DNA from 3 places in the Actinoplanes sp. NPDC023714 genome. Region 3 is predicted to be linked to each of the others. Evidence: riboswitches for the same ligand, from Rfam matches in the RefSeq annotation. Region 3 holds a riboswitch; each other region holds the start of a gene.
What was found. Region 3 has a riboswitch for cyclic di-AMP ahead of AB0G10_RS30110 (transglycosylase family protein). Riboswitches for the same ligand answer to the same signal wherever they lie in the genome.

Region 1: it holds a riboswitch for cyclic di-AMP, as region 3 does, so the genes downstream of both, AB0G10_RS20445 (NlpC/P60 family protein) here and AB0G10_RS30110 (transglycosylase family protein) in region 3, are expected to answer to the same signal.
Region 2: it holds a riboswitch for cyclic di-AMP, as region 3 does, so the genes downstream of both, AB0G10_RS37070 (hypothetical protein) here and AB0G10_RS30110 (transglycosylase family protein) in region 3, are expected to answer to the same signal.

Annotation. Positions count from the first base shown of each region.
Region 1 covers NZ_JBFAAR010000004.1:240,548-250,748, reverse strand. Annotated here, with positions in the region: gene murF (UDP-N-acetylmuramoyl-tripeptide--D-alanyl-D-alanine ligase) at 1-310, opposite strand, end outside; gene AB0G10_RS20470 (UDP-N-acetylmuramoyl-L-alanyl-D-glutamate--2,6-diaminopimelate ligase) at 307-1,812, opposite strand; gene AB0G10_RS20465 (penicillin-binding transpeptidase domain-containing protein) at 1,870-4,173, opposite strand; gene AB0G10_RS20460 (hypothetical protein) at 4,178-4,774, opposite strand; gene rsmH (16S rRNA (cytosine(1402)-N(4))-methyltransferase RsmH) at 5,039-6,094, opposite strand; gene mraZ (division/cell wall cluster transcriptional repressor MraZ) at 6,330-6,761, opposite strand; gene AB0G10_RS20445 (NlpC/P60 family protein) at 7,507-8,301, opposite strand; cyclic di-AMP (ydaO/yuaA leader) riboswitch at 8,341-8,508, opposite strand; gene AB0G10_RS20440 (MurT ligase domain-containing protein) at 8,888-10,108, shown strand; gene AB0G10_RS20435 (glutamine amidotransferase) at 10,098-10,201, shown strand, end outside.
Region 2 covers NZ_JBFAAR010000012.1:50,321-60,521, forward strand. Annotated here, with positions in the region: gene AB0G10_RS37030 (sigma-70 family RNA polymerase sigma factor) at 1-232, opposite strand, end outside; gene AB0G10_RS37035 (neprosin family prolyl endopeptidase) at 367-1,431, opposite strand; gene AB0G10_RS37040 (cysteine dioxygenase family protein) at 1,747-2,217, shown strand; gene AB0G10_RS37045 (hypothetical protein) at 2,225-2,788, opposite strand; gene AB0G10_RS37050 (Atu4866 domain-containing protein) at 2,839-3,204, opposite strand; gene AB0G10_RS37055 (TetR/AcrR family transcriptional regulator) at 3,296-3,895, opposite strand; gene AB0G10_RS37060 (ABC transporter permease) at 4,084-4,980, shown strand; gene AB0G10_RS37065 (ABC transporter ATP-binding protein) at 4,973-5,746, shown strand; gene AB0G10_RS37070 (hypothetical protein) at 5,799-6,812, opposite strand; cyclic di-AMP (ydaO/yuaA leader) riboswitch at 6,818-6,954, opposite strand; cyclic di-AMP (ydaO/yuaA leader) riboswitch at 7,162-7,296, shown strand; gene AB0G10_RS37075 (hypothetical protein) at 7,301-8,320, shown strand; gene AB0G10_RS37080 (glycoside hydrolase family 65 protein) at 8,390-10,201, opposite strand, start outside.
Region 3 covers NZ_JBFAAR010000008.1:29,712-39,912, forward strand. Annotated here, with positions in the region: gene AB0G10_RS30070 (hypothetical protein) at 1-1,463, shown strand, start outside; gene AB0G10_RS30075 (radical SAM protein) at 1,469-2,476, opposite strand; gene AB0G10_RS30080 (TOBE domain-containing protein) at 2,494-2,892, opposite strand; gene AB0G10_RS30085 (hypothetical protein) at 3,144-4,037, opposite strand; gene AB0G10_RS30090 (crosslink repair DNA glycosylase YcaQ family protein) at 4,057-5,154, opposite strand; gene AB0G10_RS30095 (GNAT family N-acetyltransferase) at 5,200-5,808, opposite strand; gene AB0G10_RS30100 (class I SAM-dependent methyltransferase) at 6,112-6,642, shown strand; gene AB0G10_RS30105 (saccharopine dehydrogenase NADP-binding domain-containing protein) at 6,706-7,944, opposite strand; cyclic di-AMP (ydaO/yuaA leader) riboswitch at 8,150-8,321, shown strand; gene AB0G10_RS30110 (transglycosylase family protein) at 8,322-8,954, shown strand; gene AB0G10_RS30115 (nuclear transport factor 2 family protein) at 9,007-9,363, opposite strand; gene AB0G10_RS30120 (LysR family transcriptional regulator) at 9,434-10,201, shown strand, end outside.

The DNA of each region.
Region 1 (10,201 bases), on a different contig from region 3:
TCGTCAACTTGTCCAGATTTTTCGTGACATGGCGTGCCAAAGCCGCCAGCGCCGCGAGCTGATCCTCGACGATGACCGACGGCACGCCGACGTCCTTGGTCCCGAGGACCCCGGCCGCCCCCGCCTCGATCACCGCGGGAGCGTAGTCGTGCCCGTCGGCCTTCTCCCCCTCGAAGGCGACGAAGAGGCCACCGGCCGGGACCTTGCGGGAGTCGTACTCGACGCCGCCGGTCACCGTGACATCCTCGGCGGCGTTGACCACCCGGCCGCCGGTCACGGCGGCGATGGCCGCCAGGGTCATCGGGATCATCTCCGGCCTCCCAGCGCCGCGGCCAGCTCGATACGGTCGTCGAACGGCAGCACCTCGCCGTTCACCTCCTGGCCCTGCTCGTTGCCCTTGCCGAGCACCGCGATCACGTCGCCGGCCGCCGCGAGCCGGACCGCCTCGTCGATCGCGGCACGCCGGCCGCCCACCTCGATGATCTTCGAGGCGGCGTGGGCGGACTCCGCGCCGTCCCGGACCGCGGCCCTGATCACGGCCGGGTCCTCGGTGCGCGGGTTGTCGTCGGTCACGATCACGAGATCGGCGCCGTGGGCCGCGGCGTCGCCCATGAGCGGCCGCTTGCCCTTGTCCCGGTCGCCGCCCGCGCCGATCACGCAGATGAGCCGACCGCCCCGGCCGGTGGCGAGCTCGCGCAGGGCCGCGAGGGCCGCGACGATCGCGTTCGGCTTGTGGGCGTAGTCGACGACGCCGAGGATCTCGCCGGGGGCGTCGACCTGCTCGAGGCGGCCGGGCACCCCCTTGCACTCCTTGATCCCGCGGCCGGCGGTGGCCGGGTCGACCCCGGCGCCGGCCAGCAGGGCGAGGGCGAGCAGGGCGTTCGCCACGTTGTGCAGGCCGGGGAGGGCGACGCCGGTCTCCACGGTGAGGCCGCCCGGCCCGTGCGCGGTGAAGGTCTGCCCGAAGTCGGAGACACGGACATCGCCGGCCCACCAGTCCGCCGCGACATTCCCGGAAGCGGAATACGTGACCGATTTGTCATGCTTTAAGCGCATAACTTCCGAGTCATCGTAGTTCAGCACTTCGACTGCCGACCTACCGTCGAAGAGCCGGGCCTTCGCGGAGAAATACTCTTCCGAGGAGGCGTGGAAGTCGAGGTGGTCCTGGCCGAAGTTGGTGTACCCGGCCGCCGCGAACGCGATCCCGTCGGCTCGCCCCATCACGAGGGCGTGGCTGGACACCTCCATGACGACTGCCGAGACCCCGCGCTCGAGGCCGGCCGCGAGGATCGCCTGGAGGTCGGTCGCCTCCGGCGTGGTCCGCACCGACTTGACCACGAAGTCCCCGAGCCGCGTCTCCACGGTTCCGACCAGCCCGGTGACCAGACCGGCGGCCCGCAGCCCGGCCTCGACGAGGTACGACGTCGACGTCTTCCCGGCAGTGCCGGTGATGCCGATCATCGTGAGCCGCCGCGACGGATCACCGTAGATCGCCGACGCGACGGCGCCGAGGACCGCCCGCGGGTCGTCCACGACGAGCGCGGGCAGCCCGGCCTCCGCGGCGAGCGGCAGGCCCGCCCTATCGGTCAGCACGGCCACCGCTCCCGAGGAACGGGCCGAGGCTATGAACTCCGCCCCGTGCCGGTTCGCTCCGGGGAGAGCCGCGTACAAATCGCCGGGGCGCACGGCCCCGCTACTGTGAGTGACCCCAGTGACATCAATGTCACCGCCCGCCGCTTCCACGCTGAGCAACGCGGCGAGCCTGCTCAACGGGTACGGCGTGACGTTCACGGGTCGGGGAATGCCGGACACGGCGTCAGACCCTACCCCGTGCCGCACCGGTTCTCGTCAACGCCATGCGGCCGGGGTTCATGGATGGATCTTGAAAGTCGGCGGCTTCGTACTGGACGGTGGCACACGGTAGCGGAGCAACGTGTTCGACATCATCTCGCTGAAGGCCGGCGCGGCCACGTCGCCGCCACCGCCGGTCGCCACGTCCATCGAGACGGCGATGACGTACCGCGGGTCCTCGGCGGGCGCCATGCCGATGAACGAGCTGGCGTTGTGGCTGGTGTACTGCCCGTCGGTGAGCATCTTGCCGGTGCCGGTCTTGCCGGCCACCCGGTATCCGGGCACCGCCGCGGCGCCACCGGTGCCGCCCTTCGCGTCGACCACGGCCTCCATCATGGTCCTCAGCTGCGCGGCGACGCCCGGGTCGAGCACCTTGTGCGTCTTCGGCTCGGCGGCCGGGGTGACCTTGCCGTCCGCGCCGGAGATGGTCGCCTTGATCAGCTGGGGCTGGATGTAGACGCCGTCGTTCGCGATCGCGCCGTACGCCGCCGCCATCTGGATGAGGGTGGCCGAGACGCTGTGCCCGATCGGCACCGACCCGTACGCCGAACCACTCCACTGGCTGGGCTCGAGAAGCTGGCCGTCCGCCTCGCCGAGGACGCCCTCACCGGTCGCCCGGCCCAGCCCGAACAGCTTCTGGTACTCGTACACCTTCTCCTTGCCGAGCTTCTCGGCGATCAGGATGGTGCCGACGTTCGAGGAGTACGCGAGCAGGCCCGGCATGGTCATCTCGGTGCCGGGGTCCTGCGGATGGGTGTCCCGGAACGGGTAGCCGCCCCGCTCGATCCCCGGCCCGATCTTCAGGGTCGAGTCGGGCGTGATGATGCCCTCCTGCAGGGCCGCGCCGAAGATGAACGCCTTGTGGCTGGAGCCCGGGTCGGTGACCACGCTGCTCGGCACGTCGGCCCGGTCCTGCGACTCGGAGTCCTCCGGCTTCGCCGCGTTGTAGGCCGGGTAGCTGGCCTGGGCCAGCACCTCGCCGGTGCGCGCGTCGAGGACCACGGCGCCGGCCACGGTGGCCTTCCTCTTCTCCGCCTCGGCGTCGAGGATGCGCTGCACTTCGTACTGCACGTCGCGGTCGATGGTGAGCTGCAGCGAGTTGCCCGGCTTCGCGGCGGTGTACTGCTCGTACCCACCCGGGATGGGCGCGCCGAGGCTGCCCTTGCCGACCTCGAAGACGCGCTTGCCGTCGGTGCCCTGCAGCAGCTCGTCGTAGCGGGCCTCGAGCCCTTCGAGCCCGTGGTGGTCGTCGCCGGTGAAGCCGATCAGGTTGGCCGCGAGGTCCTTGCCGGGCACGTCACGCCGCTCGTCGCTGTGCGTGTAGATGCCGGGCAGACTCATGTCGTCGATCTTGTCGGCGACCGCCACGTCGATGCCGCGGGCCAGGTAGCGGAACTTCAGCCACCGTCCCAGCGACTGCTTGCGCTGCATGCTCGCGATCAGCTCGGAGGCCGGGACGCGGAGCAGCGGCGCCAGCTTGGCCGCGATGCCGGGGACGTCCTTCTGGAGCCCGGCGTTCTCCGGGTCGGCGTAGACGTACCGCGCCTCGACGCTGTGCGCCAGGACCGCGCCGGAGCTGTCCAGGATGCTGCCGCGCGGCGCCGGGAGCTCCACCGTGGAGAGCCGGCGTTCGCGGAGCGCGAGCAGGCTCTCGGCCTCGTCCGGGGAGGTGGCGACCTGGAGCACGACGAGGCGTACCCCGATCGTCACGAACAGGGAGAGCGCCAGGACGGTCCCGAGCCGCAGCCGCCGCGTGCTGTTGGCGAGCTTCGGCGGTTCGGCCGGCACCCGCTTCTCGGTGCGCATGCGCTCGGGCCTCGCGGGCGGCCTGCGTCGTGGTCCGGCCGAGCGTCCGGCCTCCCGCTCGCGGTCGGCACGATCCTGCCGGGTACGAGGGATCGCACCGCTCTCGCGGCCGCGGGTCTCCTTCTCCTTCACCCGGGGGGTGGCCCGTTCCTTCTCCTTCGCCCGGGGAGCGGCCCGTTCCCGGTCCTTCTCGGGCCGGCGGGCCGGAGTCGCCGGAGTCGCCGCCTCGTCCTTCTCGGCCTGCTCCCGGCCCCGCCCGCGGGCCCGTGGCGGGGTCTCGCCGCCGTCCAGGACCTGCAGGGCCGGCCGGAACGGGTCGGAGGTGCGGCCGGAACGCGGCAACCGCCCCCGCTCGGCCACGGTCCGGCCGCGGGGCGTGTAGGCCCGGGCGTCGCCGATGCTGGAACGGCCCCGGCGCCCCGGGTTCTCCTCGGGCTCCTCGGCGGGGAGGTCACGTGACGAACCGCGCCGGGGCTGAGTACCCCGGCGCGGTGTCTCGTCGTCTCGCGGCGACATGGCGCTACTGCCCGGCGCCCGCGGTGGCGGTGCCCGGCTTGAGGCCGCCCTGGGCGGTCACGCCCGGCTGGCCCCGGCCCGGCGTGGGGATCCGGCTGATCTTCCCGTCCGGGAGCCGGATCATCGCCGGGTTCTCGGCCATGACGAGGCCGAGGCGGCGGGCCGCAGCGTGGATGTTGCCCGGGTTGGACGCCTGGATGAGCTGCTGCTCCAGGCCCTGCTGCTGCTTGTCGAGCGCGGCCTGCTCCTTCTGCAGGGCGTCGAGCTTGAAGGACTGCTCCATCGTCTTCGTGTTGACCAGGAGGACACCGAGGACGCCGAGCAGCACCACGGCGATCACCGAGGCGGCGAAGGTCGCGCGCGGGGCACGCATCGGCAGCGGCGGCGCCACCCAGAGGCGGGGGCGGCCGGCCGGCTGGGCGGTCGCGGGCTGGGCTTCCGCCGGGACGGCGCTGACCTCGAGGGCGAGCGCGGCGGTCCCGTCGGCGTCGGCTCCGGCGCCACGGTTGCTCCGGCGTACCGGATCGGCGCCCGGCTTGACCGGCGCACCCGGCTTGGCCCGGCCGGTCCCGGTCCGGGGTTCCGCGCTGCCGCTCCGCATCCCTGAGCGGCGCGTGTCGGCACGACCGGAGCTCTGGCGCGCCCCCCGGGCGCCAGTGCCCGTCGCCTCACGAGGCGCCGACCGGCCCCCCGACCGCGGCGCGTCGAATCGCTCGCTCATGTCCATCCCTCCCCCTCATGGTTCGCCCCCGGGCGTAACCGCCCCTGTCCCCCGTGCGTTGACTCGCGGGGTTACTTCTGTTTTCCGCCGCGGGTCGGCCCAGCCTCGCGGGGTTACTTCTGTCGTCCGCCGCGGGGAGGCCTGTTACTTCTCGCCTCCGCCGCGGGTCGGTCCAGCCATCCGAGGCCGTTCGCGGCCGGTCCTCGGTGCCTGGTTGTACTTCGGTCCCTGCTCCTGCTCGTCGATCCGTTCCACCGCTCGCAACTTCACCGAGGCCGCCCTCGGGTTCTCCGCCACCTCCGCCTCGCTCGGCAGCTCGGACCCCCTGGTGAGCAGCCGCAGCGTCGGCCCGGTGCCGGGAAGCTCGACCGGCAGGTCGATCGGCCCGGTGCTACGTGCCCTCGCGGCGAGGGCACGCTTCACGATTTTGTCCTCCAGTGATTGATAACTCATCACCACAAGCCGCCCCTTGGGCGCCAACACGTCCAAAGCAGCCGGAACCGCACCCTCGAGAGCGTCCAGTTCGGCGTTGACCTCAATGCGTAGTGCCTGGAACGTCCTTTTTGCGGGATTTCCACCCGTTCGGCGCGCGGCGGCCGGGATCGCTTCCTTGATCAGTTCAGCCAGCCGTGCGGTCGACGTGATCCGCGCTTTCGCCCGCTCCCGCACGATCGCCTGCACGACCCGGGGCGCGAACTTCTCCTCGCCGTACTGCCGCAGGATCCGGACCAGCTCGCCCGGCTCGTAGCCGTTCACGACCTCTTCCGCGGTCACGCCCCGGGACTGGTCCATCCGCATGTCCAGGGGAGCGTCCTGCGAGTACGCGAACCCGCGGTCCGCCTCGTCCAGCTGCAACGAGGAGACGCCCAGGTCGAAGAGCCCGCTGTGGATCGCCGGGATGCTCAGCTCGCCGAGCACCCGCGGCAGTTCGTCGTAGACGGCGTGCACCAGATGTGTCCGGTCCGCGAAGCGGGTGAGCCGGTGCCGCGCGTGAGCGAGCGCCTCGGTGTCCCGGTCGAGCCCGATCAGGACGACGTCCGGGAACCGCTCGAGAACCGCCTCGGCGTGCCCGCCCAGACCCAGCGTGAAGTCGACGTGAACGGCGCCCGGGAGCGCCAGCCCGGGAGCGAGCAGCTCGAGACAGCGCTCGAGCAGCACCGGCACATGCGTGCCCCGCGGCTCCCCCATGACGACCCCCATAGCCTGCCCATTCACGTGTCTCACCTACGGTGTTTCCCTTACTCGGCCGACGATTTCGGCCCGGCCGCCTGTCCGTACCGCCAGATCCCCATCCGCTCTGCCCGGCGCCGGCGTGGCCGGCCCGGACACGCGCCTGGCGCCGGGGAAGAGGCGCCAGGAGCGGGAGCGGCTGGAGATCTCGCAGTACGGCGGCAGTGGCGTCCGGGCCGTGGTGCGGCCCACCGAGGTGCCACGCCTACAGTCCGCCGGGCAGCACCCCCTCCTCGATGTCGGCGAACTCTTCCTCGCTCGCCGTGAGGTAGTCGTCCCAGGACTGCTTGTCCCAGATCTCGACCCTGGTGCTGGCGCCGATCACCACGAGGTCGCGGCCGAGGCTCGCGTATTCCCGCAAGTGCGCCGGGATCGTCACCCGGCCTTGCTTGTCGGGAACCTCGTCGTGGGCGCTGGCGAAGAACACCCGGCTGTATGCCCGGGCGGCCTTGTTCGTCACCGGCGCCTCACGCAGCTGACCGGCGAGCCGCTGGAACTCCGGCATCGGGAACACGTAGAGACAGCGCTCCTGCCCTTTCGTGATCACGACACCTCCCGCCAGCTCGTCACGGAACTTCGCCGGGAGGATCAGCCGGCCCTTCTCGTCCAGGCGCGGGGTATGCGTGCCGAGGAACATCGGCCAACCCCCCTTGCCGTGGCGTCGCGTTCCTTCGCGGTGGAACGGTCTCGCCTGTCAACTCGGGCCGGCAGTCCCGGTTCGGTTCCTCGGTCCTGCCACTGCGCCCCACTCTACTCCACTTCCCTCCACCTGCAACCCGAATGGAGCCGCTCGCGAGGCCTTTTCGCGGACGAATCCCCAGTTCACAGGCGGTGGGCCGGAGTGGAGGGCCAGACCATGATCGACGACGTCTGGTTTCCGACATCGACCCCAGCGAGTCCGATAACTCCGCGTTCACACTGTGGGAGCCCTCCCGTTTCGCTCCCCGTGGAGGGAAGTGGAGGCGCCCGGTGGAGCGAAGTGGAGCCCTCCGGTGGGGTGAAGCGGGCCGCCGGGCCGGAAGGTGGGGCCCGCCGCGGGCGGGCGGCCGGGAGGGCGGGCACGCCGCGGGCGGGCAGCCGGGAGGTCGGGCACGCCGCGGGCGGGCAGCCGGGAGGGCGCGGGCCCGCCGGGGGCGGGAGGCTGGGAGGGTGAGGGCACGCCGGGGCCGGCGGCGGGTCGCGCCGGGGGAACGTGGCCGCAGGTGTGGTGCGCCACGGGACGGGCGCTGATGCGGTCGGGGACGCGGTAGGTCGTACAGAAGAAGGTCCTGAAGAAACGCCTGTGGGGCGTGACCCAGGCGATCGGGTCACACCCCACAAGGCGTTCGAACTCCAGCCGGCGCCACCACGCCGCCCGGCTCTTCCTTACTTACTACCTACTACTAGGCGACGAGACGCCGCACGACGTAGTTCTTGCTCCAGATCTTGTGCTTGCCGACGCGGGCGCCGGTGTGCGGCGAGTCGTAGATGTAGCCGTTGCCGGCGTAGATCCCGGCGTGGTAGCCGTACGACCCGTTGCGGAACACGATCAGGTCGCCGACCTTCTTCTTGCTCTTGGCGACCTTGGTGCCGTACTTCTGCTGCGAGTTCGCCTTGTGCGGCAGCTTCTTGCCCGCCGCCTTCTTGTAGACGTACTTGGTGAAGCCCGAGCAGTCGAAGCGCTTGGGGCCGGCCGCGCCGTACTTGTAGAGCGAGCCCTTGTGCTTCTTGGCCTCGGCGAGGATCTTGGCACCGCTGGCCTTGACCGTGATCTTCACCTTGCCGGTGGAGGCGCTGCTGTAGCCGGAGCCGGTGAAGAGCGTGCGGACGTAGTACGTGTTCTTCGGCTTGTACGTGAGCGACACGGCACCGCTCTTGGAGGTCGCCGTGTCCCACGTCCGCCACTTGCCGCCGACCAGGCCCTGGAGCCGGACCGTGCCCTTGGCGACCTTGCCGGTGCGCGGGTCGATGACCTTGGCGGTCACCTTGAGGGTGGAGCCCCAGGGGAGCTTCCGGGTGCTGGCCTTGGCGGTCAGCTTGGGCTTCACCGTGGCGGCCGCCTGAGTGGCGGCGACCGTCTTCACGACCGGCGCGGTGCTGGCAGCCGCGGCCGCGGGGGACGCGGTGGCGACCAGCTGGCCGGCGCAGAGGCAGAGACCCAGAGACAGTGCGACAGTGCCGGCGCCGCGAGAAGACATGCGGCGGCCACGGCGCGAACTGTGTTCGTGCACGGTAGAGAATTCCCTCCGGCACGCCTGCGAGGTTAGCTGTCGGGTTCGGGCGGGAAGGTGTGCCCGGTCGCGGGAGGCGACTTCACCCCGAGGCCGATGTTGAGCGGTACCGGCCGGAAATGGTTCCCCCGTCCCTGCCCCCGAATGCCTTTGTGGTTGAACCGATGGAGCAGTGGTCGCACCGTCCAACCCGGGGCAGGGCTCGGCGTGAGCCGTCCGGTGCGAGCCGGGCGGTTGTGCCCGGCCCAACCTTGGTACCTGACGTTCCGCATGATCGTTAGCGCCGAAAAAGTCACGCAGAGTGATTGGCACAAATGTAGGTGTCCGGTTTGTTACCGGCCGGAGACATTTGCCACCACGGAGGGGAACCGGGTGCTCACTCATGGTCGAAAGTTACGGGTGAAACAGAACACACAATTGCCGGAGGATCAACCTCACACCTAGGTCAAAACGTCGGGAGCACCACAAACTCCGAGCGCACGTGATCTTGACCGGTCGGCAACTCGACGTAACCTTCCGGTCCGGTACCCTCGCTGGCGTGACGGACGGGAAGATGCCTCTCATCGCCAAGGTCGCGACCACTGCGTCGAAGACCGCGGCGGCGCTCTCCAGGGCCGCGGGACGCGGCGACGGTTCAGTGATCGGCGGCTGGATCGGCCTCAAGATCGACCCTGACCTTCTGGCCCACCTCTCGTCCGGGCGCGCTGTCGCGCTCGTCTCCGGGACCAACGGCAAGACCACCACGACCCGTCTCACCGCGGCCGCCGTCGGCGTCCTCGGCCGGGTCGCCACCAACTCGTTCGGCGCCAACATGCCGACCGGCCACACCTCGGCGCTGGCGAAGGAGGGACACACCCCGTTCGCCGTGCTGGAGGTGGACGAGCACTACCTCCCCCAGGTCATCGAGGCCACCAGGCCCAAGGTGGTGGCGCTGCTCAACCTCTCCCGGGACCAGCTGGACCGGGCCAAGGAGGTGGCGATGATGGCGCAGCTGTGGAAGGTGGCGCTCGCCAACCACCCGAGCATCAAAGTCGTGGCGAACGCGGACGACCCGATGGTCGTCTGGGCCGCGAGCAGCAGCCCGCAGACCACCTGGTTCAGCGCCGGCCAGCGCTGGCTGGACGACTCGTTCGTCTGCCCGGAGAGCGGCCACCCGATCGAGCGGCAGAACGGCGACTGGTGGTGCACCGGCTGCCCGCTGCGCCGCCCGCGGCCCGGCTGGCAGGTCGAGGACGAGGGCGTCATCGACCCGCGCGGCGACTGGCACCTCGTGAAGCTCCAGCTGCCCGGCAAGGTCAACATCGGGAACGCGGCGACCGCGCTCGCCGTCGCGGCCGAGTTCGGCGTCCGCCCGATCGAGGCACTCCCCCGGCTCGCCCGGGTCACCTCGATCGCCGGCCGCTACGCGCAGGTCGACCGGGACGGCCGCAACATCCGGCTGCTGCTCGCCAAGAACCCGGCCAGCTGGCTGGAGGCGTTCGACATGGCCGAGCAGGCGCCGACACTGCTCTCCATCAACGCGCGGGACCCCGACGGCTTCGACACGTCGTGGCTCTACGACGTCGACTTCTCCCCGCTGCGCAACCGCCCGGTGCTGATCACCGGCGACCGCGCCTACGACCTGGCCGTCCGGCTCCAGGTGAACCAGGTGCCGTTCCGGCACGTACAGAGATTCGACGAGGCGCTCGCGGCGGTGCCGCCGGGCCGTCTCGAAGTGATCGCCAACTACACGGCGTTCCAGGACATCCGAGCGGAGTTGGACCGTGTCAACTGAGAGCCTCCGGATCGTGTGGATCTACCCCGATCTGCTGTCGACCTACGGCGACCGGGGCAACCTGCTGATCCTGGCCCACCGGGCGGCCGCGCG
Region 2 (10,201 bases), on a different contig from region 3:
AGGCGTTGGTCACCACGTTCCGGGCGATGGTGAGCAGGTACGACCTGGTCCGGCCCGGTTCCGGGTCGAGGTGGTCGATGTGCTTCCAGGCCCGTAACAGTGTCTCCTGCACCAGGTCCTCAGCTTTGTGCCGGTCCGAGACGTACCGGGACACGAAGTTGATCAGGACTGAGTAGTGCTCGGTGTAGAGCGCGGTCATCAGCTGCTCGTCGGGGTTGACCCGTCGCTTCATCGGCGCCAGCTCCCCTCGGGTTCCGCCCGGCCACCCGGATGTACATCGTGGCACGCGGCCCGGTTCACGGCTGCCCCGAAAAGATTGATGCCCGGTCCTCTTGCGAGGGACCGGGCATCACGCCGTGCTTGTCGTCAGCAGGCTCCGGGGCCGCCGTAGCGGAAGGTGCGGGCGCTCATCCGGGACACCGCGTAGACCTCGCTGGTGGCGCGCGGGTTCATGTCGACGGCCGGACCGTTCAGGTAGGACACGCTGCCGACCCGGGCCGCCTTGGCGTCGTCGGCGGCCAGGCCGTTGCCCATCTCGGTGCACGGCGTCGGGCTGGACGCCGCGACCTCGCCGAAGACCTGCACGAGGCCGGTCTTGGTGAACTTGTCGTCCCACAGCTGGCCGGGGAAGTAGCCGACCCACTCGCTGTCGAACGCCACCCACCACGCGCCGTTGAAGAACTGGATGCCGAACCGCGCGGCCTTGTCCTGCGCCAGCACGTCGCCGGGGGCGATGTTCTTGCTGTACTGCACGAAGCCGCAGGTGTTGTAGCAGGTCGTCTTCCGGTCGATCCAGTGGTAGACGAAGAGGTGCGGATCGTCGTCGCCGTTCACCAGGCGGTCGACGGTCCAGCCGACCTCGACGATCTGCTGGCCGTCGGCGGACTGCACGGCGAGCTCGGCGAGCGAGTGGTAGTCCTCCTTCGCCAGCTTCGGCTTGCTGATGGTCAGGTTCGCGTACGCCCCGTCGGAGACGACCGCCTGGGTGCCCACGCTGTAGAGGTAGTTGACCGTCGGCTTGGACCCGGTCGGGCTCGCCGTGGCGGTGGGCGGCGGGTCGGGCGGGAGGATCTCGGTCCGCTCCGACTTCACGAACGTGGTGCGCGACGTGCGGCCCTTCGGCGCCTCGTCCTCGGCCTGCTCCTCGCTCGCCTGGTCGGGCGCCGCGGCGATCAGGCCGGACGCCTTGAGCGACCGGCTGCTGGCGCCGTCCCGCCCGGTCCGGATGCTGCGCGGGCGCTCGCCCCAGGGCAGCTTGGTGGGCGGGGTCAGGAGCGGCTCGCCGGCGTCCGCCTCCGCGGTGGCCGCCGTGGACGCGGTCGCGCCGGGGATCTGTTCCGCCCCGGCGCTGAGCGTCGAGACGACACCGATCGTGCCGATCACCGCGGCGGTGAGACCGGCCGCGAGCAGACCGCGGCGTGACTTCAACACGTGTCCGTCCTCGTTCATCGGGGGGGCTGGCGCAGCTCACCATATAGCCATCTCGATGCAGCGGGGACCGCTCTGAGCAGCAATTCCGTCGTTCAGACGGTAGGGGTAGGCCGTTCTGGTGACAGAACGCCCACAACTCTCGACAGAGCGTATTCACCTCGTCGCGGTACGAAGTTTTTCGCACCAGTTCGAGAAAGAGGCAAAGACGCAGAAGCCTCTTTCTGGATCACGGTTTGGACGTCTCCGGACCAAGGCCGCGAGTCATGTGGTAAAACCTACTAGACCAATGGAGTATATATGAGAAGGAGAACGTCGATGACCGCCGTCGGAGTCCGTCTCGACCATCTCGCCGTCGCGCAGCACTACGCGGCCTCGCCCGAGCGGTGGCCGGTGGCGCCCCGCTTCGACCCGGCCGAGCGGTGGTACCACCGGCTCGCGGTCGCCGACGACTACGAGGTATGGCTGCTCACCTGGCTGCCCGGGCAGGGCACCGAGATCCACGACCACGGCGGGTCGGCCGGCGCCTTCCACGTCTTCCGGGGCACCCTCGTCGAGGACACCGTGGCGAACGGCCCCGGCGGCGCCCGGGTCGCCTCGCGCGAGCTCGGCGAGGGCGCGGGCCGCCGGTTCGGCGGGCACCACGTGCACCGGATGACGAACCTCTCCACCCGGCCGGCGGTCAGCGTGCACGTCTACGGCCCGGCGCTCACCACCATGACGAAGTACCGGCTCGGCCCCGCCGGCCTCGAGGTGCTGACCGTGGAGCGGGCCGGCGCCGAGTGGTGAACCCGGATCACTCCGGGTAGACGACCCCGGAACGGCCGCTGTAGAGGTGCCGGGACCCGTCGACGTTGTAGCCGGTGTTCGGCGCGTCGAGCCAGACGATGTACGCCGCACCCGGCGTGAGCCCGGTGAGCGTGGTGCTGACCGTGCAACCGGTGCCGGGCGCGACCGCCTTCCACACCGGCTCCGGCTGCGGGCCGCTGACCAGCTCCTGCGGCACGGCCGCGACCCGGTAGTCCGAGCTGTACTGGGTGGGCCACTCGACCTTGAGCGAGCCCGCGCCGGGCGTCACCTCGACCGGGATGAGCACCGGCTCGGTCCGCGGCCAGATCTTCGTGCAGCTGGGGTCCGGCGCCGGCGCGGAGACCGTCGGGTCGGCCGTCGCGACGGCCTTGCCACGCGTCGGCACCGGGCTCGGGGTGGGGTCGCCGGCCGCCAGGCGCATCCAGTCCTCGCTCTCCACCGGCGCCGTCGCGGTGGCGCCCGGCGAGTCGCCGCCGAGGCCGAGCGCGGAGCACCCGCCGAGCAGCAGCGGCAGTGCGGTCAGAGCCATGGCCAGCTTGATCTTGCGCATCCGTCCCCCAGGTCGATGTCCCCTACTGATCGACGGCGGAGCCGGCGTTCTTAGGCGCAGATCGGTAGCAGGCGGTGACCGGCCATCTCGAGCTCACCGTCGTGGACGTGCACCGGGGTGTTGATGCCCGACTCGTCGTGCAGCACCACGTCGGCGCCGTCGATGTCGTAGGTGCCGCGGGCCGCCTGACGGCGCCCGGCGACCTCGCCGGCGTACGTGCCGTCGGTGTGCAGGCGCAGCTGGACCACGCCGTCGGCGCTGCGCCAGGCGCCGACCACCGCGGCGCCCGTCACCACCTTCGGGGCGGTGCCGGACGGGCGCGCGGTCAGGTCGGAGGCGCCGCCCATGGCGATGGCGAGGAGGGCGGCGGCGTCGAGCACGGTGAAGTCGACGCGGGGCTCGCAGGGGGAGGTCATCGGCACGGCTTTCGGACGTCGGTCGGGTCGACCCCTTCCTTCGGCCGCGGCGCGGCGCGGACCAGCCAATCCCCGGTTGCGATCCGGTTGGTTACGCGGCGGCCTTCAGTGCGCCGGTGACGGCCTTCGCGAGCTGTTCCAGGTAGTCGTCCCCGATCGGCTCCCGGGCGATCGCCAGGCGCCAGTAGAGCGGGCCGAGCATCATGTCGACGGCCAGGCCCGGGTCGGTGCCCTCGGGAAGTTCGCCGCGGGTGACCGCCTGACCCACCAGCTTCTCGGCGAGAGCCTGCTGGTGCGTGCGGAGCGCCCGCTGCAGGGTCTCGGCGATCTGCGGGTTGCGGGCCGCCTCCGCCATCAGGTCGGGGATGATCTGGGACGCGATCCGGTGCTGGAGCGCCCGGCTCACGATCATCATGAGCAGCTCGAGGTCGCCGGCGAAGCTCCCGGTGTCCGGGAGCGGCACCTTGCGCTCGGCGACGTCCGAGACGATCTCCATGACCATCTCGAGCTTGTTGCTCCATCGCCGGTAGATCGCGGTCTTGCCGACCCCCGCACGGCGGGCCACCGCCTCGATGGACAATCGGCCGTAGCCGACTTCCGCCAACTCGTTCATCACCGCGTTGCGGATAGCAACGGTGATGTCGCCTCGGAGCACCGCCGCTCCGGCTGGTGCGCGCTTAACTGTCGCCACAGAGTCACTATAGCGCTACGACGTAACGGTTGCGTTCCGCCGTTTGGTCAGCTACCGTCACAGCCACGTCGATACGAACCCGTTCCAACGGAGACGGTGAACGCCTGTCATGCTTGTCAGCTGTGTCCTCGCGCAAGCCACCGGAGCCCCCCGCCTCCGCCGGGCCGACTAGATCGGAGCACCATCCCATGCCAGAGACGGCGGTCGCCGAGACCGGCACCGAGCTCTCGCCCAAGGAGCTCGCTCGCCGGCACGGTCTGACGGCGTCCGGGCGGCTTCCCAGCCTGCCCGAATACACGCGTCAGCTCCTCTCGTACCGGCACTTCATCCAGTCGCACGCCAGCGCGAAGATGTCGTCCTCGCTCGGCAGCACCAAGCTCGGCACGGTGTGGCAGGTCCTCACGCCGATCATCAACGCCGCGGTCTACTACCTGATCTTCGGTGTGATCATCGGGACCAGCAAGGGCATCGACAACTTCCCGGCGTACCTCTGCATCGGCGTGTTCGTGTTCCAGTTCACGCAGTCGATCGTGCAGACCGGGATCAACGCGATCACCGGCAACCTGGGCCTGATCCGGGCGCTGCACTTCCCGCGGGCCAGCCTGCCGCTCTCGGCCGCCCTCGTCGAGATCCGCAACTTCATGGTGGCCCTGCTGGTGCTGATGGGCATCGTCCTGATCACCGGCGAGCCGATCACGGTCGAGTGGCTGCTGCTGCTCCCGCTGCTGGCGCTCCAGTCGCTCTTCAACACCGGCCTGGCCATGTTCATGGCGCGGTACGGCTCCAAGAACCGCGACATCAAGCAGCTGATCCCGTTCATCATGCGCTTCTGGATGTACGGCTCGGCCGTGCTCTACCCGGTGACCCTGTTCACCGAGAAGCTGGACGGCTGGCAGCTCGCCCTCGTCGAGGCGAACCCGATGCTCATCTTCATCGAGCTGTTCCGCCACGCGCTGCTGGAGAACGTCACGCTGGCCGGCACGCCGACCATGCTGTGGATCCAGGCACTGGCCTGGAGCGCGGTCGTCGGCATCGGCGGATACGTCTACTTCTGGCGCGGAGAGAAGGGCTACGGCCGTGGCTGACAACGAGCTCGTCCCGACCGTCATCGCGGACAACGCCCACATCATCTACAAGGTGCACAGCTCGGCCTCGCCGGGCAGCGGCAGCCCGCTCGCCAGCTTCAAGCGCCTGGTCACCAACACGAAGGCCGCCAACGTCAAGGAGGTGCACGCCGTCAAGGGCGTGAGCTTCACGGCGTACAAGGGCGAGGCCATCGGCCTGATCGGCAGCAACGGCTCGGGCAAGTCCACGCTGCTCCGCGCGGTCGCCGGCCTGCTGCCGGTCTCCAAGGGCGCGATCTACGCGGCCGGCCAGCCCTCGCTGCTCGGCGTGAACGCGGCCCTCATGAACGAACTGCCCGGCGAGCGCAACGTCGAGCTCGGCTGCCTCGCCATGGGCATGTCGCCGGCCGAGGTGAAGGCCAAGAAGGACGAGATCATCGAGTTCTCCGGCATCAACGAGCGCGGCGACTTCTCGTCGTACCCGATGCGGACGTACTCCTCCGGCATGGCGGCCCGGCTGAAGTTCTCGATCGCGGCGGCGAAGAAGCACGACGTGCTGCTGATCGACGAGGCGCTGGCGACCGGTGACGCCAAGTTCCGCCGGCGCAGCGAGCAGCGGGTGCGTGAGCTGCGGGCCGAGGCCGGAACGGTCTTCCTGGTCAGCCACAGCGAGCAGTCGATCCGGGACACCTGCGACAGGTGCATCTGGCTGGAGTCGGGGCTGATCCGCGCGGACGGCCCGACCGACGAGGTCATGCGCGAGTACGAGGCGTACATGCGGAAGTGAAAAAAGGGCGGGCCGCGAGGCCCGCCCTTTCCCGTCTCAGCGCACTTCTGCTCTAGCGCACCGACAGATGCACGTGGTTCGTGTGATCGCTGGATGGGTCGCCGCCCGCGCCGCTGTAGGACTTCCAGCCACTGCTCGGCAGCCAGATCCGGCGGTACCAGATCACGTAGAGCACGTCGAGCGCGTCCGCGTTGTTGATGAAGTAGTTCGCCAGGTTGGTGCCGTACGTCTTGCTCGCCCCGGTCGCGTCCCCGCCGAAGCCGTTCTTGTCGGCCGCGAAGTCACAGGCCCGGCCCTTCGGGTGCTCACCGCTGTTCTGCTCGCGGAAGCAGTGCACGTAACGCGTGAAGCCGTCGCTCTGGGCCTGCTTCAGGGCGTGCGACATGCGCGGGGTGATGCAGCCGCCGCTGGTCGGGTCGTTCACGGAGCAGCCGGAGCCGGAACCGCTCGGCGCCGGGTCGGCCTTGGCGCTGCCGCCGCCGTCGCTCGACGAGGAGGCGTCCGCGCCCTGGTTCGCCTTCTTCAGCGCCGTCTCGGCCTGGAGCTTCTTCTTCGCCATCACGTTGACCTGCTTCTGCTGGTCCTTCACGGTGGCGTCGATGGCGAGCTTCGCCTTGCGCTGCGCGTCGAGGGTCGTCTTGAGATCCTCGATCGCCTTGTTCTGGTCAGCCGCGACTGTCGACAGGATCATGGTCCGGTCGATGAAGCTGCCGGTGTCGCTCGCGTTGACCAGAGCGGACATCCCGCCGAGCCGGCCCGAGGTGTAGGCCTGGGCGGCGATCTCGTCGAGCGCCGCCTGCTGCGGGCCGACCTGCTCGTCCAGCTTCTTCAGGGTCGCGGTCAGCTCGGTCTGCTTCTGCTTGGACGTCTTCAGCTTCGCCTTCGCCTCGACGTAACCGCGGGAGGCGTCCTCGAGCTGCTCGACGAGAGACTTCGAGCCGCCCTCGCCGTCGTCACCGTTGTCGCCGGGGGCCGCGCTCGCCGGGGACGCCACGACCGCCAGCCCGCACACGGCGAGCAGCAGCCCCATGACAGCCGCCATCCGCCGCGCAGTCTTTCGCTGCACAGGTAAATTCCTTCCGTCGGCCGCCGACCGAGTTAGCTGACGGGTTCGGGACGAAGGAAATCCCTACCGCGGTTGCGGATTCACCCCGAGGAATATGTGGTTCCCCGGCTCGCCGCAGGGGGCGATTAGGCGGCGGTCCCCGGGTGGGAACCGCGTCCGACCATACCCACTCAATCGACAGATCGACAGTTCTCGTACGGTGCGCAATGGTGTGGCCACGCGAGGTGAGATGATTACGGAAAGTCGTTGTGCGGTAACAGTTTTGACCGTTCCGCGGTCCTGAAGCAACGCCATTCCTCAGGTAAACTCGGCGCCGGTCCTGCCAGGACGGCACCGCCCCCGAGGAGCCGGCAGGCCGCCGCCCAATCGTCGGAAGACGAGCCGGGGAACCAGGTCAGTGGGGTGAATCCGCCTTCGGGCGGTAGGGATCTCTTCCGTCCCGAACCCGTCAGCTAACTCGGTCGGCGGTGACAAGGAAGGAACTGTTGATGACCGCACGTCCCCGCCGGTGGCTGACCCTTGCCCTGGCGCCGCTCGTGGCCGCCACGGCCCTGCTCCTGGTGCCGGTGACCCCGGCGTCCGCGGAGCCGAGCGGCTCGTCCTCGACCGCCAAGGAGGACGATGACGACGCCTTGCTCTCCGATGTGATCGAGGCCTCGAACCGCCGTTACGTGACCGCCAAGGCGGCCGTGACGAAGTCCACCAAGGCGCAGGCCAAGCTCAACGTCGAGATCAAGGCGGCGGAGAAGCGGCGCGACGAGCTGATCCCCGAGGTCAACTCGATCGCCCGCGAGCAGTACGTCACCGGCAACCTGAGCGCCGTCGGCTTCCTGCTCGGCGCCAGCTCGTCGAACGACTTCCTGAAGAAGGCGATCTCCCTCGAAGAGATCAACAAGTTGCACGACGAGAAGCTCGGCGAGCTCAACGACGCTATCGCGACGGTCACCGAGAAGAAGGCCAAGCTCGACGCCGAGGTCAAGGCGCAGAAGCAGAACACCGCGCTGATGAAGAAGCAGAAGGACGCGGCGGAGAAAGCCCTGAAACTGGTCGGTGGCGACGCGCTCACCGAAGGTTTCGTGGTCGCCAAATCTCCGGTCGCCGCCGCTGCTCCGCGCAACTCCAGTGGCGGTTTCTCGGCGGAGGGCTGCACCGAGAACGACCCGACCACGAACGGCTGCGTCACCAAGCGCACTCTGCACATGTACAAAGAGGTGAAGAAGGCCGGCTTCGACATGTTCGTCGGCTGCCACCGCGACGGCGGGCCGTTCGAGCACCCCAAGGGCCGGGCCTGTGACTGGTCGCTGCAGAAGAGCGGATTCTCCTCGGCGCACAACGACAAGATGATGAAGTACGGCAACGACCTCATGGCGTTCCTGGTGCGGAACGCCGACAAGCTCGGCATCTACTACGTCATCTGGTACAAGAAGATCTGGTTCCCGGCCTCGGGCTGGAAGGCCTACCACGGCGTCAGCGACCACACCGACCACGTACACGTGTCGATGCTCTGAAAGCTCCTCGCGGCCAGAGACGAGAATGCCCCCGTCCGATCAGGACGGGGGCATTTCGCTGTGCCGCGGTCAGTGCGTGGCGCGGCGCACCGGCGCCCGGCCGTGCGGCTGGGCCGGCGCCGGGCCGACGTGGCCGGCCGGCGGGATCGCCATGGTCACCGGACGGACCTGGGTGACCTCGACCTCCTTGCCGTGGTGCAGCAGCGTGAGCCGGGCCGAGCCGCCACCGTTGCGCAGCGAGTACGTCACCTCGTCGCCGGTCACGCTGACCCGCAGCCGCAGGCCGCGCCAGAGCAGCGAGAACTCCATGTGGTTGATCCGGCTGGGCAGCCGCGGCGCGAAGCTCAGCTGGCCGTTGAAGTCACGCATGCCGCCCAGACCGGCGACCAGCGAGATCCAGGTGCCGGCCAGCGACGCCACGTGCACGCCGTCCCGGGCGTTCTGGTGCAGGTCGTGCAGGTCCATCAGGGCGGCCTCGCCCAGATAGTCGTGCGCCAGCTCCAGGTGCCCGGTCTCGGCGGCGAGCACCGCCTGGATGCACGCGGAGAGGGACGAGTCGCGGACGGTCCGCGCGTCGTAGTACGCGAAGTTGCGCTGCTTCTCCTCCGCGGTGAACGCGTCACCCCGGATGTACATCGCCATGACCAGGTCGGCCTGCTTGATCACCTGCTTGCGGTACAGGTCGAAGTACGGGAAGTTCAGCAGCAGCGGGTAGCCCTCGGCCGGGGTGTTCTCGAAGTCCCACTCCTGGAGCCGGGTGAAGCCCTCGCACTGCTGGTGGACGCCGAGCTCCTTGTCGTACGGGATGTGCACCGCGGCGGCGGCATCCCGCCACGACGCGGCCTCCTCGTCGTCCACCCCGAGCTTGCGGGCCAGATCCGGGTGACGCTTGCAGGCGTCGACCGCGGTCATCAGGTTCTGCTGCGCCATCAGGTTGGTGTAGATGTTGTCGTTGACCACGGCGGTGTACTCGTCCGGGCCGGTCACGCCGTCGATGTGGAAGCGGCCGTGCCGGTCGTGGTGGCCGAGCGAGCGCCACAGCCGGGCCGTCTCGACGAGCAACTCCAGGCCGACCTCACGCTCGAAGTCGTAGTCGCCGGTGGCCTGGACGTAGCGCCGGACCGCGTCGGCGATGTCGGCGCCGATGTGGAAGCCCGCGGTGCCGGCCGGCCAGTACCCGGAGCACTCCTGGCCGCGGATGGTCCGCCACGGGAAGGCCGCGCCCTGCAGCCCGAGGGTCTGCGCGCGCTCCCGGGCCAGGTCGAGCGTCGAGTGCCGCCAGCGCAGCACGTCGGCCGCGGCGGAGGGCTGGGTGTAGGTGAGCGCCGGCAGCACGAACGTCTCGGCGTCCCAGAAGGTGTGGCCGTCGTACCCGGGGCCGGTGAGGCCCTTCGAGCCGATCGGGCGCTTCTCGGCCCGGGCGCCGGCCTGCAGCGTGTGGAAGAGGCCGAAGCGGACCGCCTGCTGGACCTCGGCGTCGCCCTCGACCTTGACGTCCGAGTGGTCCCAGAAGGCGTCGAGGTATTCCTGCTGCTGCTGCACCAGGCCCTCCCAGCCGTCCAAACGGGCGCTCGCGAGCGCGGCGCCGACCTGGTCGCGCAGGGCGGGCAGCGAGCGCATGCTGGACCATCCGTACGCCGCCAGCTTGACCACCCGCAGCTTCTGGCCCGGCTCCAGCCGGCAGGCGACGGTGGTCCGCAGCCAGTCGGGGTGCCCCTCGGTGGTGATGGCGTGCCGGCCCGGCGTATCCACCAGGTGCTCCATGGCCGCGGCCATCCGCAGGTCACTGGCCTTGGTGCGGTGCACCAGGATGCCGCCGGTGCGCTGCTCCATCATCTCCTCGGCCTGCAGCGGCCGGTCCAGCACCGCGGCGACCCGGGG
Region 3 (10,201 bases):
CGCCGGCCGGCGACCAGACCGACCTGCGCCTCTTCCGGGACGCCGAGGGCACCGCGGCCCGGGAGTTCGACTTCCCGATCACGGCGGCGGCGCCCCAGCTGACCGGTCTCGCCTGGGAACCGGGCGGCGACCGGCTCTTCGCGCTCACCACCGAGGAGTCCGGCGCGCAGAGCCTCTGGACGATCGGCACCCCCACGGTCATCCCGAGCCCGAGCGTCCCGGCCGCCACGCCCACCGCGATCACCCTGGCGGCGCCGGCGACCACGCCCCGCGGCGAACTGGTCAGCGTGTCGGGCACCATCACCGGCGGCGTCCCGATGGGCACCGCGCTCACCGTGCGCCGGACCGACCCGGCGTCGCCGGCCGGCGTCACGATTCCGTCCTGGCAGACGAACGCGTCGGGCGGGTTCGGGTTCATGGACACGCCGCCGGTGGCCGGCACGGCCACCTACACGGTCACGTTCGCCGGGACCGCCACCCACGCGCCGTCGTCGGCGCAGATCTCGATCAAGGTCGTCACCGCCCCGGCGCCGGCCCTCGCCGCGACCGCGATCACGCTGAAGGCGCCGGCCACGTCGAAGCGCAACGCGGTGGTGGCCATCCAGGGCCGGCTCACCGGCAGCGGCATCGGCGCCCGCACCCCGGTCACCGTGCGGCGGGCCGACGCCGAGACGCCGGCCGGGAAGAACCTGCAGCAACTGGCCACCGCGGCGGACGGGACGTTCACGGCGCGCGACCACCCGGAGGTCGGCGGGACGGTCACCTACACGGTCTCCTACGCCGGTGACGCGGTCCGCAAGCCGTCGTCGGCGAAGGTGTCGATCGTCGTCGCCAAGAGCACGCCGACGCTCACGCTGAACCGGAACGGCAGCGTCAACGCCTACAACGCGACGGTCACGATGACGGCGCGCCTCGGCGCCACCCACAGGAACCGGACCGTCGAGATCTGGGCCGACCCGTACGGCTCCGACCAGGCGAAGCGGCTCGTCAAGAAGGGGACGGTCAACGGGGCCGGCGACCTGAGCGCCACCTTCAAGCTGACCCGCGACACCACGTTCAGCGCCGTCTTCACCGGTGACACCCGGTACGCCGCCCGCACCGTCACGTCGACGCTGCGGACCAGGGTGGCCGTCTCCACCGCCGTCACCAAGCACTACAAGGTCAAGAACTCGTACTACCACGTGCGGAAGAAGACCCACCCGAAGTTCACCACGACGATGACGCCGTACCCGGGTCGCAAGCAGCGGCTGACCTTCGAGCGGTACTCGGGCGGCAAGTGGGTGGCGTGGAAGACCGGCACCTTCAAGCTCAACGCGGCCGGGAAGTACACGTTCACGCTGACCGGCACGCACAAGACCGGGGTGAAGTACCGGGTGCGGGCCGCGTACCTGACCGGGACGTCCGGCGACAGCGCGAACTACACGACGTACGGCGCCTGGAGATACTTCACCTTCACGAAGTAGGCGGCTCAGAAGGTGTGCCGGTACAGCGAACAGCCCCGGCACACCTCGGGCGGCTCCGCGCTGGACAGCCGGCGGCGGAACTCCCGGTACGGCTCACCGCGCCAGATCTCCGGGAAGCCGCTCTCGGTCAGGTCGCCCAGGGACACGCGGTCATCGCCCATCACCATGCAGCACGGTTGGACCACCCCCGTGCTGGTCACGTAGGCGGCGTCCCAGGGCCAGGTGCAGCCGCCACCACCCTCGTCGTCGAAGCGCGGCAGGCGTACCCGTACCCCCGAATGCGCAGCCACCCGCCTGGCCGCAGCGAAAGCTGCCTCGGCCCGCTCGCGATCGGCGCCGGTCCAGAGCGCCTGATCGGCGGTGAACGTGCGGATCTCCTCGTAGCGCCCGGCCGGATCGGTGTCGTCGAAACTGTGCGACAGGTTCTGCACGCGGAGCTCGTCGACGCCGATCCGATCCAGCAGCCGGACGAGCTCGGGCAGCTCGGCCACGTTGTCGCGCATCGCCACGAAGACCACCCGGATCCACGGCGTCGCGCTGCCGGCGGCGCGTTTCGCCCGCACCAGCCCCGCCAGGTTGTCGATCACGGTCTCGAAGCGGGCGCCGTCCCGGATCCTCTCGTAGGCCGCCGCGCTCGCGCCGTCCAGCGACACGTGCAGCCAGTCGACCCGGCTCGCCACCAGCTCCTCGGCGCGCTTGCGGGTCAGCAGCGTCGCGTTCGTGTTGAAGCCGACCCGGATGCCGCGCCGCACCGCCGCCGCGATCATCTCCGGCAGGTACGGCGAGAGCAGCGGCTCGCCCAACCCCTGCAGGGTGAGCTGCCGCAGCGGCACGTCGCTGACCAGCCGGTGGAAGAGGTCCGGCGCCATCGCCCCGGCCAGCTTGTTGACCGGCGGCCGGTACCGGACCAGGCACATCGTGCAGCGCAGGTTGCACGCCGAGGTGACTTCCACCTGGAGGTGGGCGGGGAGCGGTGGGTCGAGGTCGGTCCGCATGCCGCCGGGCATGCCCATCCCGGGACGGAGGAAACTTATCGTCTGGTAGCTCTCTCCACCACGACCGTCGTCGATTTGATTACGGCGACCGCCACCGAGCCGACCTGCAGGTCCAGCTCGTCGACGGCTTCCCGGCTCATCAGCGAGACCACCCGGAACGGGCCCGCCTGAATGTCCACCTGCGCCATCACGGTGTCCTTCACGACGGCCGTGACGATGCCCCGCAGGCGGTTGCGCGCCGAGGATTCGTCGGCGCGCTCGTCCGGGCCGGCCGCCTGACCGCGCACGAAAGCAGCCAGGTCCACGCCGTCGATGACCCGGTGTCCCTGCTGGTCACGGCTGGCGGCCAGACGGCCCGCGTCGACCCACCGGCGAACCGTGTCGGTGCTGACGCCGAGCAGCTCGGCCGCATCCCCGATCTGGAAAGTCGTCACGCCGATCACCCTAGCCCTGCCGTTCCGGACGTCTTTGCGGGCGCTTTTCCTCTTCTGGGTGCCGGCCTTCTCCTGGCGCCTTCCTCTTCCTGGCGCCTTGCTCCTCCAGCCTGGTCTTTCCGGCCGCCTTGCTTCCCCGCTGTCTGGCCTTTTCCGGCCGCCTTGCTTCCCCGCCGCCTGGCTCTTCCCGCCGCCTGGCCTTCCGGCTGCCTTGCTTTCCGGCCGCGGTCCTGGCCGGCGCCGGTCCACTCTCAGCCGAGTCCGACCATCTCGACAGCACGCTGAACGGCGGTCCGAGGGCTGGTGAGCACGGGCAACCCATCAAGCAACCCGGCGGCCGGAGTCATGCTCGCCTGAGCCAGCACAACAGCATCAACCCGCCCGGCAACCCCGCGAACGAATTCGGCGACCACCTGGTGATAGAGCTCGAATTCCCCGTTCTCAAAATGCACCCAAGCGTCCCGGCAGAGCGCAGAAACAACGGTGACCGCTTTGCCGGAGCGAGAAGCACTCTCCCGAAGCAGAGCAATGGTCGGCTCCAGAGTCGATTCAACGGTGGCCACCACAGCGATCCGCTCACCCATACCAACCGCAACCTCAGCCATGGGCCGATCCACCCGAAGCACAGGCACCCCGACAGGGCCCTCCGACTCCCAGCAGCCCCCGACCCACGCCGAACCCGACCCCCGACCCGCGCCGCTCTTTGCGTGCGCCGCGCCCGTGCCGCTCATCGCGTGCGCCGCGCCCGTGCCGCTCATCGCGTGCTCCGCGCCCGTGCCGCTCATTGCGTGCTCCGCGCCCGCGCCTTTCGGCCCATGCCCGCGCTCCACCTCGCCCGCGGAGCGCTCCCGGCCTGCGCCTTTTCTCGCACCCCCACGATCCCCGCCGCTCGATGCCTGCTCGGCGACCGCCCCGATGGTCGAACAAGTACAAACGATCAGGTCGGCGCCAGCGGCTTCCAGCTCGCCCAGCCGCGCCCGCGTGCGATCCGCGATCTCAGGCGTCACCCCATCGACCCGGGCGTCCGCGAGCAGCGACGCGTCCACCACATGCCGCACCGCCCAGCCCGGCGCCAACTCCGCCATCAACTGCTGGAACGTCTCGACATGAACATCCGCCGTGTGCAGAAATCCGATCGTGGGCATCGGCCCAGTCTCGCAGCAATCAGTCGTACGCCACTGTGGCCTCGGGAACTCCCCGCGCCCGCGCCACCTCCGCAGCCTCCTTCTCGGCCTCCTTGCGCCGGGACGCGGACAACCCGTCGAACAGGCTCACCGTCAGGTCGACCCGTTTCCGCCCGGCCATCCGCGCCCGCCAGACCCCGGCGATCTCCCCGTCGACGAGCAGAACGCCCGGATTGCCCAGGACCCGCCACACCTCCTTCTGCGCGGCCCGGTCCGGAACCAGCAGGTCACGATCGCGCGCCTGTAACAACGGGTCCATGCCAGGCAGCCAGCGCACACCCTTGACCGGCTCGGCTGTCTCGAGCGCCGCCATCTCCGACTCGGGCAGCCAAGCCTTCCGGCCGTCGACCCGGACCTCCACGAGATCACCGGACGGCCACACCTTGCGGATCTCAGCCGCGGAACCACCCAGATACTTGGCCACCTCGCCCGGCCCGGCCGGCCCGAGGAACCGCAGGTAGTTCGCGATGATCCCCTCGATGCCCGCGTTCACGGCAGGCACCGGCGGAGCATCCTCGATCGGGCCGAGCTGCGCATCCTTGCCCCGCGACAGAACCTGCACACCACCGGCGAGACCCGCTTGCTGCCAGACATGGCCCGCGATATGTCGCGCTTTGCAAGACCTGCATTCGTACGTCAATTCGACGGGCACCCGCCTACTAACCTCGGTGCTGGCCGCGCCCCTGGCGATCGGACCGGTGACCACCTCACGCAACGCCTCGGCCGTAGCCGTGAACGCCCGAATCCCGAGCGCAACACCATCCGGAATCTGCCCACTCTTGATCCGCGAACGGGCATCCTCCTCGCTGAGCGGCCACAGCTGCCCACTCAGCGCCAGCAGATCCTCACGTCGATGTAGATGCGGCGCCCCGCGTGCGGCCCACACCGCGATCAAACGCTCGTCGGCCGGCTCCGCACTGGTCCGAGCGGTGAGCGCCACCTCAGCGGAGTCAGGCATGTACTGCTGAACACCGAGATCCAGCACCCCCAAATCGGCAGGCTGGACATCGACGCGCCGGTCCAGTCCAAGCGCCCTCACCCGGAAAGCCATAACCCGTGCACGATCCACACTGACCATGCGCCCTCTCCATTCACCGACCGTCGGAGCGCTGCCTGCCTTTTCTCAGGTGCGACGACCGTACCGCCGGGCTGCGACATTTCTCAGCCGTTCCTGCCGCGTCCCGGAGCGCCCGTCGACGTATTCCCACGTGTCCAGCGTGGTGGGCCCATAGGGTCCTTCCTGGTGGATCGGCGGTTCACCGGTCAACCAGTACCCGCATCGCCGCGCCACCGCCGTGCTCGCCACGTTCGCCGGGTCGATCCGCAACAGCAGCCGGCGAAGCCGCAGCGTGTGGCACGCATAGCCGGACAGCATCGACAGCGCTCCGGACGCGAGCCCGCGCCGCCGAAAGGGCCGGCCGATCAGGTACCCGAGCTCCGCCTCCCGCAACTCCGGGTTCACGGCGAAGAGCAGCACCTCTCCGACCGGTCGTCCACCATCCGTCGTGATCGCGAGCTGAATCCGGCTGCCGTTGGCGCGTCCCTGCTGGGCCCGCTTCAGGTAGGCGCGACCCGCATCGGCGTCGAATGGTGACGGCATCGGCGTCCACCGCGCGATCTCCGGTTCATCCAGCAGGCCGACGAGATCGTCCAGGTCGTCCGGACGCCACTCGCGCAGGACGATGCCGGTTCCCGTCAGCCTCAGCGGATAGGGCAACGGGTCGGCGGTCACCTTCCGAATCCTGCCCACAAAGGCCCGGTCGGTGCTAGTCGCGATCGATATCCAGTCGGCATGTCGATACCGCTCTTGACCAGCGCTCAATAACGATATGCCCTCCTTTGTCAGATCTTCATCCGTACGCCGCCAGCACCCTGGCACCGCGCTCACATCGTTCCGGCGTGCCCGGCCATGGGTGCGCCCTCCGGCGTCGTACTGCTTCGGCATGATCAGCTCATGAGGCACGCACCCGGACACTGGGCCGTCTACAACGCGAACCAATCCACTCGCCCAGTACGCGAACTGTGCCGCCAAGCCATGGCCCTGACCGACTCGGTTCCGAGCGCCAGCCCACGGAAGCGAGTCGCTGTCGATCTCGGCTGTGGCGCCGGCCGGGAGACCGCTGCCCTGCTCACGGACGGCTGGCGGGTATTCGCCCACGACAGCGAGCCCGGAACCGAACTTCGTCTCCTCCGCACCCTCGGAGGCAGGCACCCCGCGCTCACCGTGCGCGTGTGCGCCTTCGAGGACCTGTCAGAACTGCCGGCCGCCGACCTGATCTACGCCGGATACTCCTTGCCCTACCAAACGCGTACCTCCTTCGATCGCCTGTGGACCCTCGTGCGCGCCGCCCTGCGACCCGGCGCCCGCCTGGCCGTGAACCTCTTCGGCGAACGCGACTCGTGGTCCGGCGATCCCACCATGACCTTCCTGTCAGAGGGCGATCTGCGAGCCCTGCTGACCGGACTCGAGGTCGAACACTGGCACGAGGAAGACGCCCCCGGTCCCGCCTTCAGCGGCCCCAAGCACTGGCACGTGTTCGACGTGATAGCCCGCAATCCGCTGTGAACTTTTGATCCGTCGCTGTCTCAGCGACCGCAACTCCTGCTTTGCGGCAATCCGGCTCCGTGCTCAGAGCTTTCGTGCCGTGATCTCCATGCCGGCGGTCCGGAGCCGGTCCACCAGCGCGTCGCCGATGCCTGTGGCCGGGGTCAGCACCCCGCCCTCAGACTTCGGCAGCTTCTCTCTGTCCAGCGCCAGGGCGAGCGCGGCCTCGCCGAGCATCACCGCTGTCGCCGCGTAGCCCGGGTCGCCCTTCGCCCGGAATCGTGCCGTGTATCGCGTACCGGTCGTCGTCGTGGTGAAGACGTCCATCGTGAAGTGCCCGGACTTCTGTCTCTGCTCGCTCGGCCCGGTGCCGGGTTTCGGGAGGACCCGGTCCAGGACGTAGCGGACCGGCGGCACCGCCAGGCCGACAAACAGCCCGCCGAGCGCGACCTTCGTGCCGATCGCCAGCACGGGGGAGAGCGGCGAGGTGCCGACGCTCATCGCCTCGCGGTACCGGAACCGCCGGCCGTACGCCCAGCCGCGCAACGCATTGCTGCGCCGCACCACGCGCGTGTTGTATGACGCCATCACGAACGGCGCCAGGTGTCCGCGCAGCGAGGGATCCACTTCGGAGGCGGGCATGGTGACCATGTCCTCCTGCCGGCCGAGATCGGGTTCGGCCTGCCGATCCGGGCTCAGCGAGTAGGGGCTGGCCCCGATCCGCCGAAGTCCGCGGTCCTTGCTCATCACGTCAACCTGGTACCGCATCGAGTCGATCGTGCCGCCGCTCACCCCGCCACGCAGGCTGGTCACCACCAACGTCGTGTCGGTCAGCTCGCCCGCCTCGTCGGCCTGTACCTGCGAATGCAGCACGTGGACGCCGATGTCGGAGGGAATCGAGTCGAATCCGCAGGAGTGCACGATCCGCGCACCCGTACTGCGGGCGAGCTCGTGGTTCTCGTCGATGCTGTCCCGGGCGAACAGCACCTCGCCGGTCAGGTCGACATAGTCCGTCCCGGCTTTGGCGCAGGAATGGGCGAGAACCCGGCCGTACTTCGCATATGGCCCGGCTGTCGTGATGACCACCCGCGTCGAAGCGGCCATCGTGTCGAGCGCAGCAGCGTCGGTGGCGTCGGCGACCACGAGTGGCCAGTCGACCTTCAGCCGCTGACGGACTGCTTCCAGTTTCTCCGGCGACCGTCCGGCCAGGGCGATCCGTGTGCCCGCCGGCGCGAATCCGGCGAGGTGCCGTGCGACGAGGACACCGACAAAACCCGTGGCGCCATAGACGATCACGTCGAACTCGCGCGCTTGATCGGTCATGGCTGCCGATTGTGCACCCTCGGTGGAGAGTGCGCAGCACATAGCGAACCTCCTGGTAGGCGGGTTGGCGAAAATCTGACGAGTTATCCATACAAGCTCGGATCAAAGGGCTAATTTGGGTTAACAGCAGCACCGGACCGGTTCCAGGCGTAGCGCGCCATCGGTTCGTTGACATTCAGTCGGCAGCCCGCCAGGAGCGGGCACCGTGGCCGGAACGCCGAATCCTGCCGCCGACCACGGATCACAACTCAAGGCATGGAGCGGGGGACCCAAGAGTTCCTCGGCGCTGACGCGTCTTGGGGTGAAGCCGCCCAATGCGGCCGGGCCACTCTGCCCGAACCCGACAGCTGACCTCGCAGGCGTGGAGGACAACTGAAATGGTGCAAATCCGAAAGCAGGTCAACCTGGCGTTCGGTCTAGCCGTCGCTGGTCTCGTCGGTTCGGTGGGCCTGCTGGGCGCCGCCGCGCCTGCGCAGGCCGTGCCGGCCGACGTGAACTGGGACGCCGTCGCCCACTGCGAGTCCGGGGGCAACTGGCGCATCAACACGGGAAACGGGTATTACGGCGGCCTCCAGTTCAGCCGCAGCACGTGGCGTGCCTACGGCGGTACGCGTTACGCCCGGACCGCGAATCAGGCCACGAAGGTCGAGCAGATCCGTGTGGCCGAGCGTGTGTTGCGTGGACAGGGAATCGGCGCTTGGCCGCACTGCGGCAAGCGAGCGAACGTCAAGGTGAGCCGCAAAGCGGTTCGTAAGTCTCCGGCCCGTGCGGCGCGCTCCACCGCTGCTCGCACGGTTCGCACCGCAGCCGGCCGTAGCGCAGCTCTGGAGAGCGCTTCGGTCAACTCGCGGTCGGCCACGCGCACCTATGTCATCCGCAGGGGCGACACTCTCGCGCGCATCGCCGACCGGCACGACATCGCCGGTGGGTGGCGTGCTCTTTACCGCGCCAACGACGACGTCCTCCGTAACCCTCACCGCGTCTACGTCGGTCAGCGGATCAGGCTTTAGGAGCGGGCGAAGGAGACTCCGGGCGTCCCGCTCGGGGCGCCCGGACGGTCGGTCACTCGGGTCGCCGGAACTCCGGCTGGTCGAGCACGCGCAACCAGGTACCGTCGGGCTGTCGTCGTGCGACCTGAGCCCGCGCGCCCGAACCGTCGCTCGGCGGCGTGGACGTGAGAGCCAGGTCGCCACTGATCAGCGTCGGAAGCGGCGGCTCGGGCTCGAACTCGGGCATGTGGGGCAGCAACTCGGCCCATAGTTTGCGGATCGCCTCGCGGCCACGCGTCTGGCCGCCCGGCGGGTATGCCATCACTGCATCCTCCTCATATAAGAGAGCCAGGCCGTCGGCGTCCTTCGCGTTTGCACGCTCGACGAACAGCCTGGTCAGGTCTTCGGGTCGGTGCGCTTGCTCGGTCATGGCTTCAGCGTTCCGCAGGGCACGCCACAAGTCCAACGCATAGTTCTTCTGGCAATCAGTAGAATGACTCATGGACTTGCGTCAGCTCGAGTACTTCGTGGCGGTCGCCGAGACGGCCAACTTCACCCGCGCCGCGGAGCGGGTGCACATCACCCAGTCGGGCGTGAGCGCACAGATAAAGGCGTTGGAGCACGAGCTCGGCGCCCAGCTCTTCGACCGTTCGGGCCGCGTCGCGCGCCTCACCGACGCGGGTGAGGCGGCACTGCGGCACGCCCGCGCGGCACTCGACGCCGCAGCCGATCTGCGCGATGCGATCGATGACGTGTACGGGCTGGTCAGAGGGCGCCTCCGGATCGGCATGGTGATCGGATGCGAGGTGGCGCCCTTTTTCGATGCTTTCGCAGCCTTCCATCGCGAACATCCCGACATCGACGTCGAACTGGTGGAGGCGAATTCCGGCGAACTCGTGGCCGGCGTTCGTTCCGGCGACCTAGATTTGGCGCTGGCCGGGCTGGCAGGTGAGCCTCCCGAGCACCTCGCGAGCCACGTGATAGTCAGCGAACGGCTCGTCGCGCTCGTCCCGCCGGACAGCGCGCTCCTCGGCCAGGAGATAGCGGGCCGGGCACGCCTCCCGGTGACCGCGCTGCCCTCGTACCCGATCATTTCGCTGCCGGTGGGAACCGGCATCCGTGACGTGCTCGATCAAGCCCGCGCCGCGCTGGGTGTTGATCTTTCCGTCGCTCTCGCGGCCACCTCGCCGGACACCGTCGCCGGCCTGGCTCGCCGCGGGCTCGGCGTGGCGGTCCTCAGCGAGTCGATGGCCGCCGCCTATCCCGAC